DNA from 2 places in the Paenibacillus sp. OAE614 genome. Region 1 is predicted to be linked to the other one. Evidence: a T-box and tRNA genes for the amino acid it is inferred to sense, from the RefSeq annotation. Region 1 holds a T-box; the other holds one or more tRNA genes.
The links. The T-box of region 1 lies ahead of ABIE48_RS23075 (valine--tRNA ligase). A T-box ahead of a tRNA ligase gene usually reads a tRNA of that ligase, here a tRNA-Val.
Positions count from the first base shown of each region.

Region 1 (6,772 bases):
AAATTATGGAGAAAGTGGCGCCATCCGGTCCGATTTATCAAGCGGGCACGCTGAGCGGAAATCCGCTGGCCATGGCGGCTGGGTTTACGACGCTGAAGCTCCTGACGCCTGCCGTATATGACCAGCTGGAAGAGCGCGCAGCCCGTCTGGAGGCCGGTTTTGTGAAAAATGCCAAAGAGCTTGGCATTCCGGTGACGATTAACCGCGTCGGTTCCATGGTATGTCCTTTCTTCACGGAAGGGCCTGTCGTGAATTACGATACGGCGAAGACGAGCGACATTCCGCGCTTCACCAAATATTTCGGCAATCTGATTGAGGAAGGCGTGAGCGTGGCTCCTTCCCAATTTGAGGGGATGTTTGTATCGGCTGCCCACAGCATCGAAGACATCGATGCGACGATCGAAGCCAATTACAACGCCCTCAAGCAGCTGTGAGCCTGAACCACTGGCTCCGGCGCGGGGAATGGCTGGAGCTGGCTCCGGGCAAAAAAATCGCATCGGCCGAAGACCGCGAAGCGGCGGCCGCAGTGTGGCTGCTGAACGAGGCAGGCATGCCGGAGAAGCTGCTTGGACAGCTTAAGGCATCAAATGGCATCGAGTGGAAAGGGGACCGGCTTCGGCTGGCCCTTTTTGCTGCCCGCAAGGCAGGGATCGAGCCGATCTGGACGGATCTCACCGTGCTGTACGAGGACGACTTCTGCCTGGTCGTTCACAAGCCTGCCGGGATGAAGGTTCACCCGGATGGGCACTCCGACGAAATCACGTTGGATCATGCCGTGGCCGCCCATTATCAGATGCAGGGGGAAGAGATTGCGGTCAGGCATATTCATCGGCTCGACCAGCATACCACTGGGCCCGTACTGTACGCCAAAAATGACTGGGCGCAGCTTGTGCTGGACAAGGAGATGAGCGGCAAGCGGATTTCGCGGATTTACGCCGCCTTTGTCGAGGGGCGGATCCCTGCGGATCTGAAGGTCATCGACCTGCCCATCGGCAAGGACCGCCATCACAAGCAGCGCAGACGGGTGTCTCCGGGAGGACAATCTGCGGTGACCCGGATTCTCCAGGCAGAAGCCGGGAATCAAGCCAGCCTCGTCTACTTGGAACTGGAAACCGGAAGGACGCATCAGATCCGTGTTCATCTCAGTCATGTCGGCCACCCGCTGCTGGGCGATGCCCTGTATGGCGGAAGCATGTCCGCCATCGGCAGGCAGGCGCTTCACGGGGAGCGTCTCTCTTTCGCCCATCCGCTCACACGCGAGCAGATTGAGGTGAGCGATCCGTGGCCCGAGGATATGGAGCGTCTCAAAGCCCTTGTGAGAGCATAAACCTAAGTATCATATGAAAACTGGCATGCTCCTCTTTTTAAAGCATATAAATAGAACGAGTAACGATTTAGGCTCGTGCTGTGGGGTTGGCCCACGGTTAGAAATATGCCGAAAAGGAGGACGTTATTTGTGTTTGACCAGTCCTACGGTTTACGCTTTGACATTTATGAACGCATTCATTTAAACGAAGACGTGGCGGGAATCGAAGAACTCGAGGAAATCGAGCTGCTTCCGCATATTCAAGTGATCAGCCAGGACGAACAAGCCAGTCTGCGCGGGCATCTGCTCCTGTCGGGGCTGTACAGAAGCGAAGGTGAGGAAGAAGGGACGCAGCGGCTGGAGCATTTCATTCCAGTGGAGATTACGGTTCCCTTGAACCGGGTAACCTCGCTGGATGACATTGCGGTGGAAATCGAAAATTTCGACGTCGACCTGCTGTCCAAACGGAGCCTGAATATTACGGGCGTTCTCTCTCTGCGCGGCATCGAGACTCAGGTCGCGGAATCACCCGCCTGGAAAGCGGATGAATTCACGGTGGTTCATGCACCGGACGAGGACCTTCCGGAGGAAGCGGCTATCTTCGCGCAAGAGCGGGAGGAAGAACCGGTTTCCGCAGAACCTGAACAGCGTGAATTCACGCCGCCGGACGACCCTGCGCCTGTCTGGACCGCACCGGCTCCGTCCTTTGCGCCGCCTCAGTCCCAAATTCAGGCAGAGCAGCCGGAACAGGTTCCGATCGAAGCCGCGGAAGCCAGTGACTCGGATGAAGCACGGGAAGCGGCAGCCTGGCAAGCCGCATGGCAAGCGGCTGCTGTTCCTCCGTCCGAGCCGGAGGAAGCGGCTGTGCCTCAGGCGTCCGATTCCCGCGAAACTGCGCCGTCTACCGCATGGGAATTTGCCCGCGAACCTGAGCGGGAAGCGGCAGCGCCTCCGCCGCAGGTGGCCGGATTATCCGCTTTACATACGGACAAGGAACCATCAGACCGGACAGCGGAGCCCCAGTACCCGAACAAGTGGCATTTTGAGCATGAAGAGGAGTCGGAGCTGCTGCATCCGGAAGCGACGGCGGTTCAGGCGGATGAGGAGCAGGAAGACATCTATTTGAACGCGGCGGGTAAAGACCCGTTCAGCGAGCCTACGTTCCCGTTTGGAGCTTTCCAGGATAAAGTTCAGCAGGAAGAACCGCCCGAAGACCGGGAAATGCGGATCGCGTTAGGAAGCAAGAAGGAACCCGAGTCCGGCGAGAAGGAAGCGATCGGTTTTTCCTCGATCTTATCCTCAAGCCGTTCGATCAAGGAGCTTGAGTACCAGCAGGCGCAGGAGGAGCAGCAGGCTGCTGAAGCCGTCGCCAGCGCGAGTGCTGCTGAAGCCGATGATATCAAATGGAAGAATCTGTTCCTCGGCAGTATCTCCGAGCAGACTCCGTTCCGTAAGGTCCGGCTGTGCATCGTTCAGCGGGAAGAGACTCTCGAGACGATCGCCGACCGTTACCAGCTGACACCGCGGGAGCTTGTGCTGTACAACCGGCTGGCGGATCAGACCGTGCAGGAAGGTCAAATTCTGTACATCCCGTAACGTTTTTGATGCAATCCCAAGAGTCTGGCGCTTTGTTGCGCCGGGCTTTTTTTTGTTCCTAGGATGAGGTCTGCCTGAACACGGGAAAATGGTCCTGCACTTTGGGCCAAGGGAAGTTGACTATCGACATGAAGCGCGTTATTATGGAGTATATGTTTTGCAGAAAAACATCACTGAACGTCAAATACAGATGACATCCTGTATTTGGCCGAAGTTTTTCTTGCGATATGAATCGCTTCAGCTTCGCTGAAAATGAATCCATTTCACCATCTTCACAAAAACGATGAACGGGAAGAGTAGGCGGTATTGCCCTTCAGAGAGCGGAATTGCAGCGCTGGAAGATTCCGCAGGATGCAGCTGTCCGAAGTCGCCCGGAAGTTGTCGGTTTGAGCACTTGCGTCCGAAGGCGCGGGAGGTAGAGCCGGCCGGCTGCAGCCGTTATCTGTATGAAGTGTTGCGGGGCATGCGTGTTTATGCTGCCTGACGCAAAACAAAGGTGGTACCGCGAAAGAACAGCCTTTCGTCCTTTGAGGACGAAAGGTTTTTTGTATTTTTGGCAAAGCTGATCTTGTGATGGAGGATGAACAATATGACAGACCAGGATAACCAAGCAACAACCGGGATGCCGACGACGTATGACCCGAAATCGGCCGAGAAGAAATGGTACAAATACTGGATTGACGGCCAATATTTCAAAGCTGGGCAGAAGCCCGAGGCGGAGCCGTATACGATCGTGATTCCGCCGCCAAACGTAACGGGGATGCTCCATATCGGGCACGCCCTTGACTTTACCCTGCAGGATATTCTGATCCGCACGAAGCGGATGCAGGGATACGACGCCTTGTGGCTTCCGGGCTCGGACCATGCGGGCATCGCGACGCAGACCAAGGTGGAGCAGAAGCTGCGCGAGCAGAATATTAGCCGCCACGACCTGGGGCGCGAGAAGTTCCTGGAGAAAGTGTGGGAATGGAAGGACCAATACGCGGAAACGATTCATGAGCAGTGGGCCAAAATGGGCTTTTCGCTGGATTACTCCAGAGAGCGGTTTACGCTTGACGAAGGTCTGTCGAAGGCGGTTCGCGAAGTTTTCGTGAAACTCTATGAAAAAGGGCTGATCTACCGCGGCAAAAAGATCATCAACTGGGATCCGGCCGCCAGAACCGCCTTGTCCGATATTGAGGTTGAATATAAAGAAGTCAACGGCCATCTGTATCATTTGCAGTATCCGCTGAAGGACGGAAGCGGCCACATTACGGTAGCGACCACGCGTCCCGAGACCATGCTTGGCGATACGGCGGTTGCGGTTCATCCGAAAGATGAGCGCTACAAGGACATGGTCGGCAAGATGCTCGTGCTTCCGATTGTCGGACGCGAGATTCCGATTATCGCCGACGAGTACGTGGAACGTGAATTCGGCAGCGGCGCCGTGAAAATTACCCCGGCACACGATCCGAACGATTTTGAGGTGGGATTGCGCCACGATCTGCCGCAAATCATCGTGATGGACGAGACCGGCACGATGAATGACCAGGCCGCGAAGTACGAAGGCATGGACCGGGCCGATTGTCGCAAGCAGATCGTTCAGGATTTGAAGGACCTTGGCGTGCTGATCAAAATCGAAGACCATGTGCACCAGGTAGGTCACAGCGAGCGCACAGGCGCCGTAGTCGAGCCTTACCTGTCGACGCAGTGGTTCGTTAAAATGCAGCCGCTCGCGGAAAGAGCCATCGAGGCGCAAAAGGCGGGCAATGGGGTACGCTTCGTTCCGGAGCGTTTCGAGAAAACATACCTGAACTGGATCGAAAACGTCCGGGATTGGTGTATTTCCCGTCAGTTGTGGTGGGGACACCGGATTCCGGCTTGGTACTGCGAATCCTGCGGCGAGATCCACGTAGCCCATGAGGATGTAACCCAATGCTCCAAATGCGGAAGCACCGAGCTTACGCAGGACAACGACGTTCTGGACACCTGGTTCAGTTCGGCGCTGTGGCCGTTCTCTACCCTCGGCTGGCCGGAGCAGACGGCGGATCTGGAGCGTTATTATCCGACGAACGTGCTCGTTACGGGCTATGACATCATCTATTTCTGGGTAGCCCGGATGATCTTTACCGCGCTGGAATTTACGGGCGAAATTCCGTTCAAGGACGTGCTGATGCACGGTCTGGTCCGGGATTCCGAAGGACGGAAAATGTCCAAGTCGCTCGGCAACGGCGTCGATCCGCTCGACGTCATCGAACGGTACGGCGCAGATGCGATGCGCTACATGATCTCCACGAGCAGCACGCCGGGGCAGGATCTGCGCTTCCGCTGGGAACGCGTGGAGCAGGCGCGCAACTTTGCCAATAAAATCTGGAACGCTTCCCGATTCGCTCTGATGAATCTGGAAGGATTCACATATGACGACATTGACATAAGCGGAGAGCTCAGCACGGCGGACCGCTGGATTCTCCACCGCCTGAACGAAACTTCCCGTGACATTACGCGTCTAATAGATGCCTACGAATTTGGTGAAACGGGCCGGCTCCTGTATAACTTCATTTGGGATGACCTCTGTGACTGGTACATTGAGTTTGCCAAACTCTCTTTGTACGGAGACAATGTGAGCGCCAAGAAAACGACGCAGTCGGTGCTTAGCTATGTGCTGGACCGCACGCTGCGGATGATTCATCCGTTTATGCCGTTCATCTCCGAAGAAATTTGGCAGCATCTGCCTCACGAAGGGGAGACGATCACGCTTGCGGCATGGCCGGAGTATGATCCAGCCTTCGAGGATGCCGAAGCTGCAGCCGAGATGTCGCTGTTGATGGATGCCATCCGCGCCGTTCGCAACATCCGCGCAGAGGTTAATGTTCCGATGAGCAAGAAGATCGAGCTGATGCTGAAGGCGGGCGACGAACAAGTGCTGCAGATCGTGAACCGGAACGAAGTATACGTTCAGCGCTTCTGCAACACCTCGAGCTTTACGGCAGGTCTGGACCTGACGACACCGGACAAGGCGATGACCGCCGTGATTACCGGTGCCGAGCTGTACCTGCCGCTTGCCGGTCTGATCGACATTGACCAGGAGATTGCGCGGCTGGAGAAAGAGCTGCAGCATCTGAACAGCGAAGTGCTGCGGGTGGAGAAAAAGCTGGCCAATGAAGGCTTTGTGGCTAAAGCGCCGGCAAAAGTCATTGAAGAGGAGAAGGCCAAGATGGCCGACTATTCCGATAAACGCAGCAAAGTCATCGCACGGATCGAAGAGCTGAGAGGCTGATCACGACGCAGCAGAAACTTAACTAAAATTCAGAAGGTGAATGGTATGGGGGATCAATTGGAAGCCGGACGGGAGGCTTCTCTGCGCACATATGAAGAGGCGGCGAATTGGATTAACGGTCTGATTCCGTTTGGGATCAGACCGGGGATGCAGCGGATCGAAACGTTAATGGAGAAGTTCGGGAACCCGCACCGGAGGCTGAAATTCATTCATGTCGCCGGTACGAACGGGAAAGGGTCGACATGCGCCTACTTGACCCGTGTACTTCTGCAAAGCGGTTATTCGGTAGGCACGTATACTTCACCGTATATCACCAAATTCACGAACCGCTTTCAGTACAACGGGGAAGACATTCCGGAGGAGGTGCTGCTCTCCCTGGCGAACCGCCTGTACCCTGCGGTGCAGGAGATTGCGGCCACGGAGCTCGGATCGCCGACGATGTTCGAAGTGTCCACGGCTCTGGCGATTCTGTATTATGCCGAGGAATGCTACCCTGACGTGGTTGTATGGGAGACCGGGCTCGGGGGAAGGCTGGATGTAACGAACATCGTTCACCCCATCGTCTCCATCATCACCAATGTCGGGATGGACCACACCGATATTCTTGGCGATAC
Region 1 covers NZ_JBEPOD010000001.1:4,989,493-4,996,264, reverse strand. Annotated here, with positions in the region: gene hemL (glutamate-1-semialdehyde 2,1-aminomutase) at 1-434, shown strand, start outside; gene ABIE48_RS23085 (RluA family pseudouridine synthase) at 431-1,327, shown strand; gene ABIE48_RS23080 (LysM peptidoglycan-binding domain-containing protein) at 1,457-2,902, shown strand; T-box leader at 3,177-3,433, shown strand; gene ABIE48_RS23075 (valine--tRNA ligase) at 3,492-6,158, shown strand; gene ABIE48_RS23070 (bifunctional folylpolyglutamate synthase/dihydrofolate synthase) at 6,204-6,772, shown strand, end outside.

Region 2 (6,772 bases), 410 kb from region 1:
TAACTTTCTTCCAATTCATCTTGTTCGTTTCCCTCCATTTCCATCGTGATGTTGTATGTATATACGAAAAGTACAAACGCAAGTTGCGCTGTCCATACGGGCAAAACTCACATTTTTTCTCAAAAGTGAAGGAATTTTGTTCCAGGAATACAAAAAAAGCCCCACCTTGTGGGACTATAGCTCCAAATTTTTGATTCAGTTCCTCATTTCTCTCTTTATTTCTTGGTTAAAATACAGGGCACCCCTTTGCCGACCGCACCCGGAACTCTCATCCGTGCCGCGTACGCCATTCCCCGGGCACAGGGCGTTTTACACGCCTCGCATACGTCAGAGGTAACGAGCCTCATGCCCCGGATGACTTTTTCCCCTTTGGATTGTGCCGGTTTCTTGCTTTTTCCCTTCGCCATGACAAAACCCCATTTCGCGCGTTTACAGCATATTATGGGGGTAGATGGAAATTGGGAACTGTGGTGTATAATGAAAGAAAAAAATACGAACGGCATGCTCGGCATGCCGCTCGTTCACAGGAGGATCGACCGATGAGCTTGCAGCTTCAGATGCTGGGGACAGGCAGCGCTTTTGCCAAAAAGTATTTCAACAATAATGCCCTGCTCGGGGACGGGTCGTTTACTTTGCTGATCGATTGCGGAATTACGGCCCCCCTTGCCCTTCACCAACTGGGCAAAACGTTTAATGACTTGGATGCCGTGCTGATCACCCATATTCATGGCGATCATGTCGGCGGCCTGGAGGAGCTTGCCTTCCAGATGAAATACGCGTACCATCGCAAAATGAAGCTTTATATCGCGGAAGCTTTGCGTGATGTGCTGTGGGAGCACACGCTGAAGGGCGGTCTGTCCCAACCCGGCCAAATCACCTGCCTCGAGGACGCCTTCGATGTACATACGCTTCAGCCGGGAGTTCCCTGCCGCCTGTCGGAGCAAATCGAGCTGGAGCTCATCCCGAACCGCCACATTCCGGGTAAAGACAGCTTCTCCCTCTATATTAACGGCCGGATCTTCTACAGCGCGGACATGACCTTCGACCCCGGGCTGCTGGACAAGCTCGTACGGGAACGCGGCTGTGATACGATCCTGCACGAGGTCCAGCTGGAAGGACCGGGCGAGGTGCATACGACGCTCAGCGAGCTGCTGTCGCTGCCGGAGCCGGTTCAGCGTATGATCCGATTGATGCATTATGCTGATAATAAAGACGAGTTTGTAGGAAAAACCGGAGAAATGACCTTCCTTGAGCAAGGGCACGTATATACGCTGTAACCCTTGCAGGTCGATGTGGATTACGGGTGAAAAAACACAGCCGGCTGCAGAAAGATGAACCTTCTCTGCAGCCGGCTGTTATTTTTGGAAACATGACGCTCGTCTTTTATTCAAAAGTAGGCAGGTTATCAAGATTATTCGACGGATCGCCGTCGGCGTCCCCGCGGATGTACATCTCGCCGTCACGGCCTTTAAAGACGTTTACTCCGGCAATGGCGCCCGCTTTTACTTCCTGCAGCGCCTGCTCGTAATCGAGCACCCGGCCCGACGACGTTTGAAAGGCCGTCAAGTCGCCGTCACCGTTCTTCTGTACTGCGATAAATTGTTCTCTTCCCGGGTTTCCCATCGATATCCACTCCTTAAGTTGTCATGATATATCAAGGTGACATATGGATATCGTTCCCTGAGAACATGGATTTATACGAAGAAATGAAGTCTACAGTGTTTTCTTCATACGGACATGCGGAATGCCCGCGTCATCGAACGGCTCCTTGGAAATGACCTCGTAGCCTTGTTTTGCATAGAACTGTTCAGCTTGGCACTGAGCATCCAGGATGGAATAGGCCAGCCCCAGTTCCCTCGCCCGCTCTTCCATCGCCATCAGCAAAATGCGGCCGAACCCGTGGGTGCGGAACTCGCGGCGAACCGCGATTCGCTGCATTTTGGCGGTATCGCTGTTATAATAAATGATCCGGCCGGTGGCCACATACTGATCCTTGTCCTGAAGGAGGATATGATGAACATTTTCGCTGATCACATCGTATTCGTCGATCTCCAGGTCGGCGGGCACGTTTTGTTCCTTGACGAACACCTCCTGGCGGATGTCCAGCGCATGCTCCAGCTGCTCGTGGGTCGTCACGTATACTATTTCTGCAGGCATCGGTTACCCTCTCTTTCATGCAATCAATATAAAAAACACGGCTGAATCATTATACAAAAAAATGATTTTCCTGTATAGTTGACTCATGAGAGCTCTATGGAAGGGAGACCATGGATCGTTATGGGCATGACCATTGCGCTGATCGTCATTTTATCAGCCATCTTGATCTATTCATTCATTTATGTCATCCAAAAAGGGTATTCGCGCAAATGGGATGAGGAATAAGAAAAACGTTTATCGACGAACACTCACGGAAGATAGACCGCGTTTTGCGGAAGTTTTTCTTGCGATATAAGGAAACCGAATCTCCGATGCAAATACTTTCTTATATCTAAAATAAAACAAGGGCCGGTGCAGTCGGAGCACGGACCCTATGTCTTGTTCAGGGGAATCAGGGCGGAGTAATAGGGCCCTTGGAATACACATCCTCGCTGACCGATTTGCCGTAAACGTCCAGCATAATCGGTGAGTCGGCCATTGTTGAACCGGGCTTGATCGGCTCCTGCGCATCCGAAAACTCACCCGCGGGGGAGCATCCGGCAAGCAGCAGGCACAGCCCTGCAGCGAGCAGCCCGCCTTTGTTCGGCATACCGTGCCACTCCTTCTGTTTCGAAATATACTTTAGTTTTCGCCCGTTTGGATAGCTTCTAATCATGAGCGGCAAACAAATTGTGCATGCCATTCACCGTGAGCAAAATAAAATGATTGACAGCTAACTACGGCGCTGTTATTATATTAAATGTATCTGACTTATAAGATCTGCTAGCTCAGCTGGGAGAGCACCATCTTGACAGGGTGGGGGTCAGTGGTTCGAGCCCACTGCAGATCATCTATAGAAACCCTTGAAGCTTAAGGCTTCAAGGGTTTTTTGTTATTTTCACACTTAGCTGCAGAAGTTTTGGCCTTGTCCCGTTAAGATAATCATCTATTTTGTTCTCACAGGGACCTCCGCCGTGTTTGCGAAGGAAACCGTTACATACGATATCTCAGGTTTCACATTTTCCAACAAAGGTGGGGTAACCTAATGGGTAAATTCTTTTTCCACGAACATGATCACCGTCGTCACTGTCATGTCCGTAAACCAAAACCAGTCGTACTCAAAAAAGAAATCAAGAAAACGATATTTGTCAAAGTGGACTGGGAACCTGTAATTAAAAAGGTTCACAAAGAAAAGCATGTTTCCTGCCATAAGATTCACAAACAGCACCACCACTTCAAAAAACGCCACCATAAAAGATGCCACTGTCGCGATCACTTCGGTGGAGACATGTATTAATTCCGGATTTTTCGGATGAAATCAGCATGACACCTCCCTGATCGCACGCCCGGGAACTTGGTTCCCGGGCGGCATCTATTTTATAAATCACACCGAACATCCGATAACATAGATGTTACCCATTTTACATAGAGGAGGCTTATGATGGATATCCCTGCTTTATCGATGGCCATGAGCCAGTCCCGGCTGGCACAAAATGTGAGCATTCAGGTGCTTAAAATCGCTAAGGATCAAGCCTCGCAGGACGGTCAATCCCTGGTCAAAATGCTGGATAGCAGCGCTGTACCCCATTTGGGAAACCGTCTAGACATCCGGATTTAGCTGCTCGGTTTTCTTTTCTGCCCCTCCAGACGGAGGGTTTTTTTATTTTTCAGCACATCCGTTCAAATTAAATTCATATTTTAGGTCCATATCCCCACCAATCAAACATTCGTTCTCTATCCAACAGACGAAAATTATCTTATGATAAAGATAGTTATTGATACAAAAGTCTTACCAGTATGTGGATACGGGAGAATAGTCTCATGGAAAAGGAAATTGAAATGGCGATCCGCCGCGGCCATCAATTATTCGTTCAAAATTTGGATGGCGAATCCATCACCGGCATCCCCGAGAAATCCGATGATCCGGGAACTTTAAAGATGCGGACGGTGTATGGCTCCATGTGGATTCCGCTGGATGAAGTCGGCCATCTGTCACGCCTCATTCATATTCGTTAATATTCGCTGCCCTGCCTGGGCGGCTTTATTTTTTTATATAACGATTAACCACCTTTCGGCTCGTAAGGTGCAGGAAAATGTGGTTCATCGGCGCTTGGAACGGTTTATCCTTACATATAAGGAACACACTATGGAAGTACCAACGATTCTATTGGAAGGACGTGTGGCGATGAATAAACCGAATGAAGAGGATCGTTTCCCCGGGGTCGACCCCATTCCGGATCCCGATCATGAAACGCCCTCATCCACGGACATGATTGAAGACGTGCTGGAAGAAGGGGCGCGGGAATTGAAGAAAGGTAAACATCCGTCGAACGGGAATTCACCGGATCATCAAGGGTGACGCGTTCCCTCACTGTTCTGGAGACTTTTCAGGCACAAAATAACCCGATGCCGCCCTGGCATCGGGTTATCGGTGTTTAAGATCGCACAGAAGCGCTCAGCAGCGCCGCCAGCTTATCCGGGTAGTCGGTGATGATCCCCGCTGCCCCTGCGTCGATAAGACGCTGCATTTCCTCTTCTTCGTTGACCGTCCATGGGTGGTATACCTTACCGGCCGCCTTCGCTCCCGCCACAAATTCAGGCAGCACCGCAAAATGGTAGGCGTGCAGGGCGTCGGCTTCAACGCTGCGGGCATACTCCCACGGCTCATACAGTCCCTCCATGTACAAAATGCCGGTGCGGATTTCAGGCGCGAGCTGCTTGCAGAGCCGCAGGGAATAGTGATTGAAGCTTGAGATGACGATCCGCTCGCTCAGGTTATAGCTTCTTACCATGTCGATGACCTTTTCCTCAAGCCCTGCATAAGGTACCTTCGTATTTTTCAACTCGATGTTGACAACGGTCCCGGTGTCCTGAACCAGCTCCAGCAGCTCTTCCAGCAGTGGAAGGCGCTCCTCCGCAAAATCGGGATGGAACCAGCTGCCGGCGTCCAGCTTCCTCAGATCTTCCAGGTCATGGTCTTTGACCCACCCGCTCCCGTTTGTCGTCCGGGACAACGTTTCGTCGTGAATCAGGACAAGCCGGCCGTCCCGGGTTAACTGAACATCGGTTTCAATCCCTGTGGCACCAAGCTCCAAACTGCGGGCAAAAGCGGCCATCGTATTTTCCGGACATACCGCAGATGCGCCACGGTGGGCAAAATTAATAATCGAATCCAACTTCTCTCAACCTCCCGACTGGTATTCTCGCAAACCTTACAACTTATCGTACCCGTCTTATGTAATGCGAGTATAAACCGTAGAGTTTACAAACCGCTCCATCCAAATTGATTCCTCTCTGATGGTTGTATTTTATCATGGATTTATCCCGCATATAAGGAGGTATTCGTTCATGATCGTGTTTGACGTCATCGTCCACGGAGAAGTCAAAGAAACCATCCGGCCGGCCACCCAGCGGCTGCAGCACATCCTCGCCTACGTCACCGAAGAGGCCAAGATCCTCAGCAAAAAATACGGAACGGCCGTTAACTTAAGCCGGAGAATCATTTATTGACCGGAAGGGGATCGGTACTCGATCGCCTTTTTTTTATGTCGATACACGCTTTTTATTTCTCGTCTCGACGCAACGATGGGCCTCAAGAACATGCTGCGCCTCGATGCTTCGCTCCTTACTGCATTCCACAATGACCATAAAATGCCCCTGAATCAGCAGCTTCTCATAGTTTTCTGCATCCCCTTCGGGGACGCCAATCCCCACCAGACTGACAATCAGCCCGTCGCTCTTCCCGCCGACTTCCGCCCCCCCAAGTTTGGCCGCTGCCGGCCCCGATGCCCAGGTGACTTGATCCCGCAGCGTCAGGCTGGAGGTTAAATCCCGGATTTCGCCGAACAACCCGCTGGTACCATGCCTGGACACGGGTTCTTTCAAGCCGGTATCCCGGCATACGATAGATAACTGTCTCTTGTCAAGGGCAAGCAGCGACACGTCCTTTTTGTCAAAATGACGCTCCCAAAGCGCGCTGACCGCCAGCGCCGTATCCTGTCTCGTCCGGAACAATGCGATCACGAGTTGGTTCATCCTCAATCCCTCCCAGGTTAAATGACTGTATGTAATTAGGTAAACTAACGCGGGCATAAAAAAACATCCCGGCAAGATACCGCCAGGATGTTGTGTTCCGCCTTAACAAAAACAGGAGCTCAAAATAATGACCAAAAGGATGAAGAGAACCAGGATCGCTCCCGTCGATTTGAAGACTCCGCCTGGATAACCAACGCCGCCTACGACTCCGCTCATAGGTTTGAACCTCCTTTTTCATGGGGTCAACCTATATTATGTAGTTCACCTGCGGTTTGACTGTACGAATACCCGGATTGCCTCAAACGGTTACCGCTTCCAGAAGCGATGGCAGGAGCTCCCTGAATCATCCTTATGACATTTGGTTAATGGGTTGTAAAAGAGGAAACAGACCGTTACATAGGCTGGTCCATGAAGGCTGGGGGGATTTGATTGCTGCAGAGCAAATATTTTCGTACATGTCTGGGTATCATCGCGGCGCTTTTAATTATTTATTTGGGTGCCAAAGTAAAGTTTATTTTCAATCCGATCGTGCTGCTGTTCAAGCTGCTGCTGGTCCCGGTGATGCTGGCCGGTTTCATGTATTATTTGCTGAGGCCTATCG
Region 2 covers NZ_JBEPOD010000001.1:4,574,792-4,581,563, forward strand. Annotated here, with positions in the region: gene ABIE48_RS21095 (copper amine oxidase) at 1-19, opposite strand, end outside; gene ABIE48_RS21100 (hypothetical protein) at 216-407, opposite strand; gene ABIE48_RS21105 (MBL fold metallo-hydrolase) at 540-1,277, shown strand; gene ABIE48_RS21110 (DUF3892 domain-containing protein) at 1,384-1,623, opposite strand; gene ABIE48_RS21115 (GNAT family N-acetyltransferase) at 1,714-2,157, opposite strand; gene ABIE48_RS21120 (hypothetical protein) at 2,549-2,746, opposite strand; tRNA gene ABIE48_RS21125 (tRNA-Val) at 2,914-2,986, shown strand; gene ABIE48_RS21130 (hypothetical protein) at 3,182-3,433, shown strand; gene ABIE48_RS21135 (YjfB family protein) at 3,578-3,754, shown strand; gene ABIE48_RS21140 (hypothetical protein) at 3,958-4,152, shown strand; gene ABIE48_RS21145 (hypothetical protein) at 4,322-4,495, shown strand; gene ABIE48_RS21150 (glycerophosphodiester phosphodiesterase) at 4,572-5,312, opposite strand; gene ABIE48_RS21155 (mechanosensitive ion channel protein MscL) at 5,485-5,646, shown strand; gene ABIE48_RS21160 (hypothetical protein) at 5,680-6,171, opposite strand; gene ABIE48_RS21165 (sporulation protein YjcZ) at 6,274-6,387, opposite strand; gene ABIE48_RS21170 (AI-2E family transporter) at 6,601-6,772, shown strand, end outside.
Region 2: it has a tRNA-Val gene. The T-box ahead of ABIE48_RS23075 (valine--tRNA ligase) is inferred to sense a tRNA for this amino acid. The anticodon was not compared.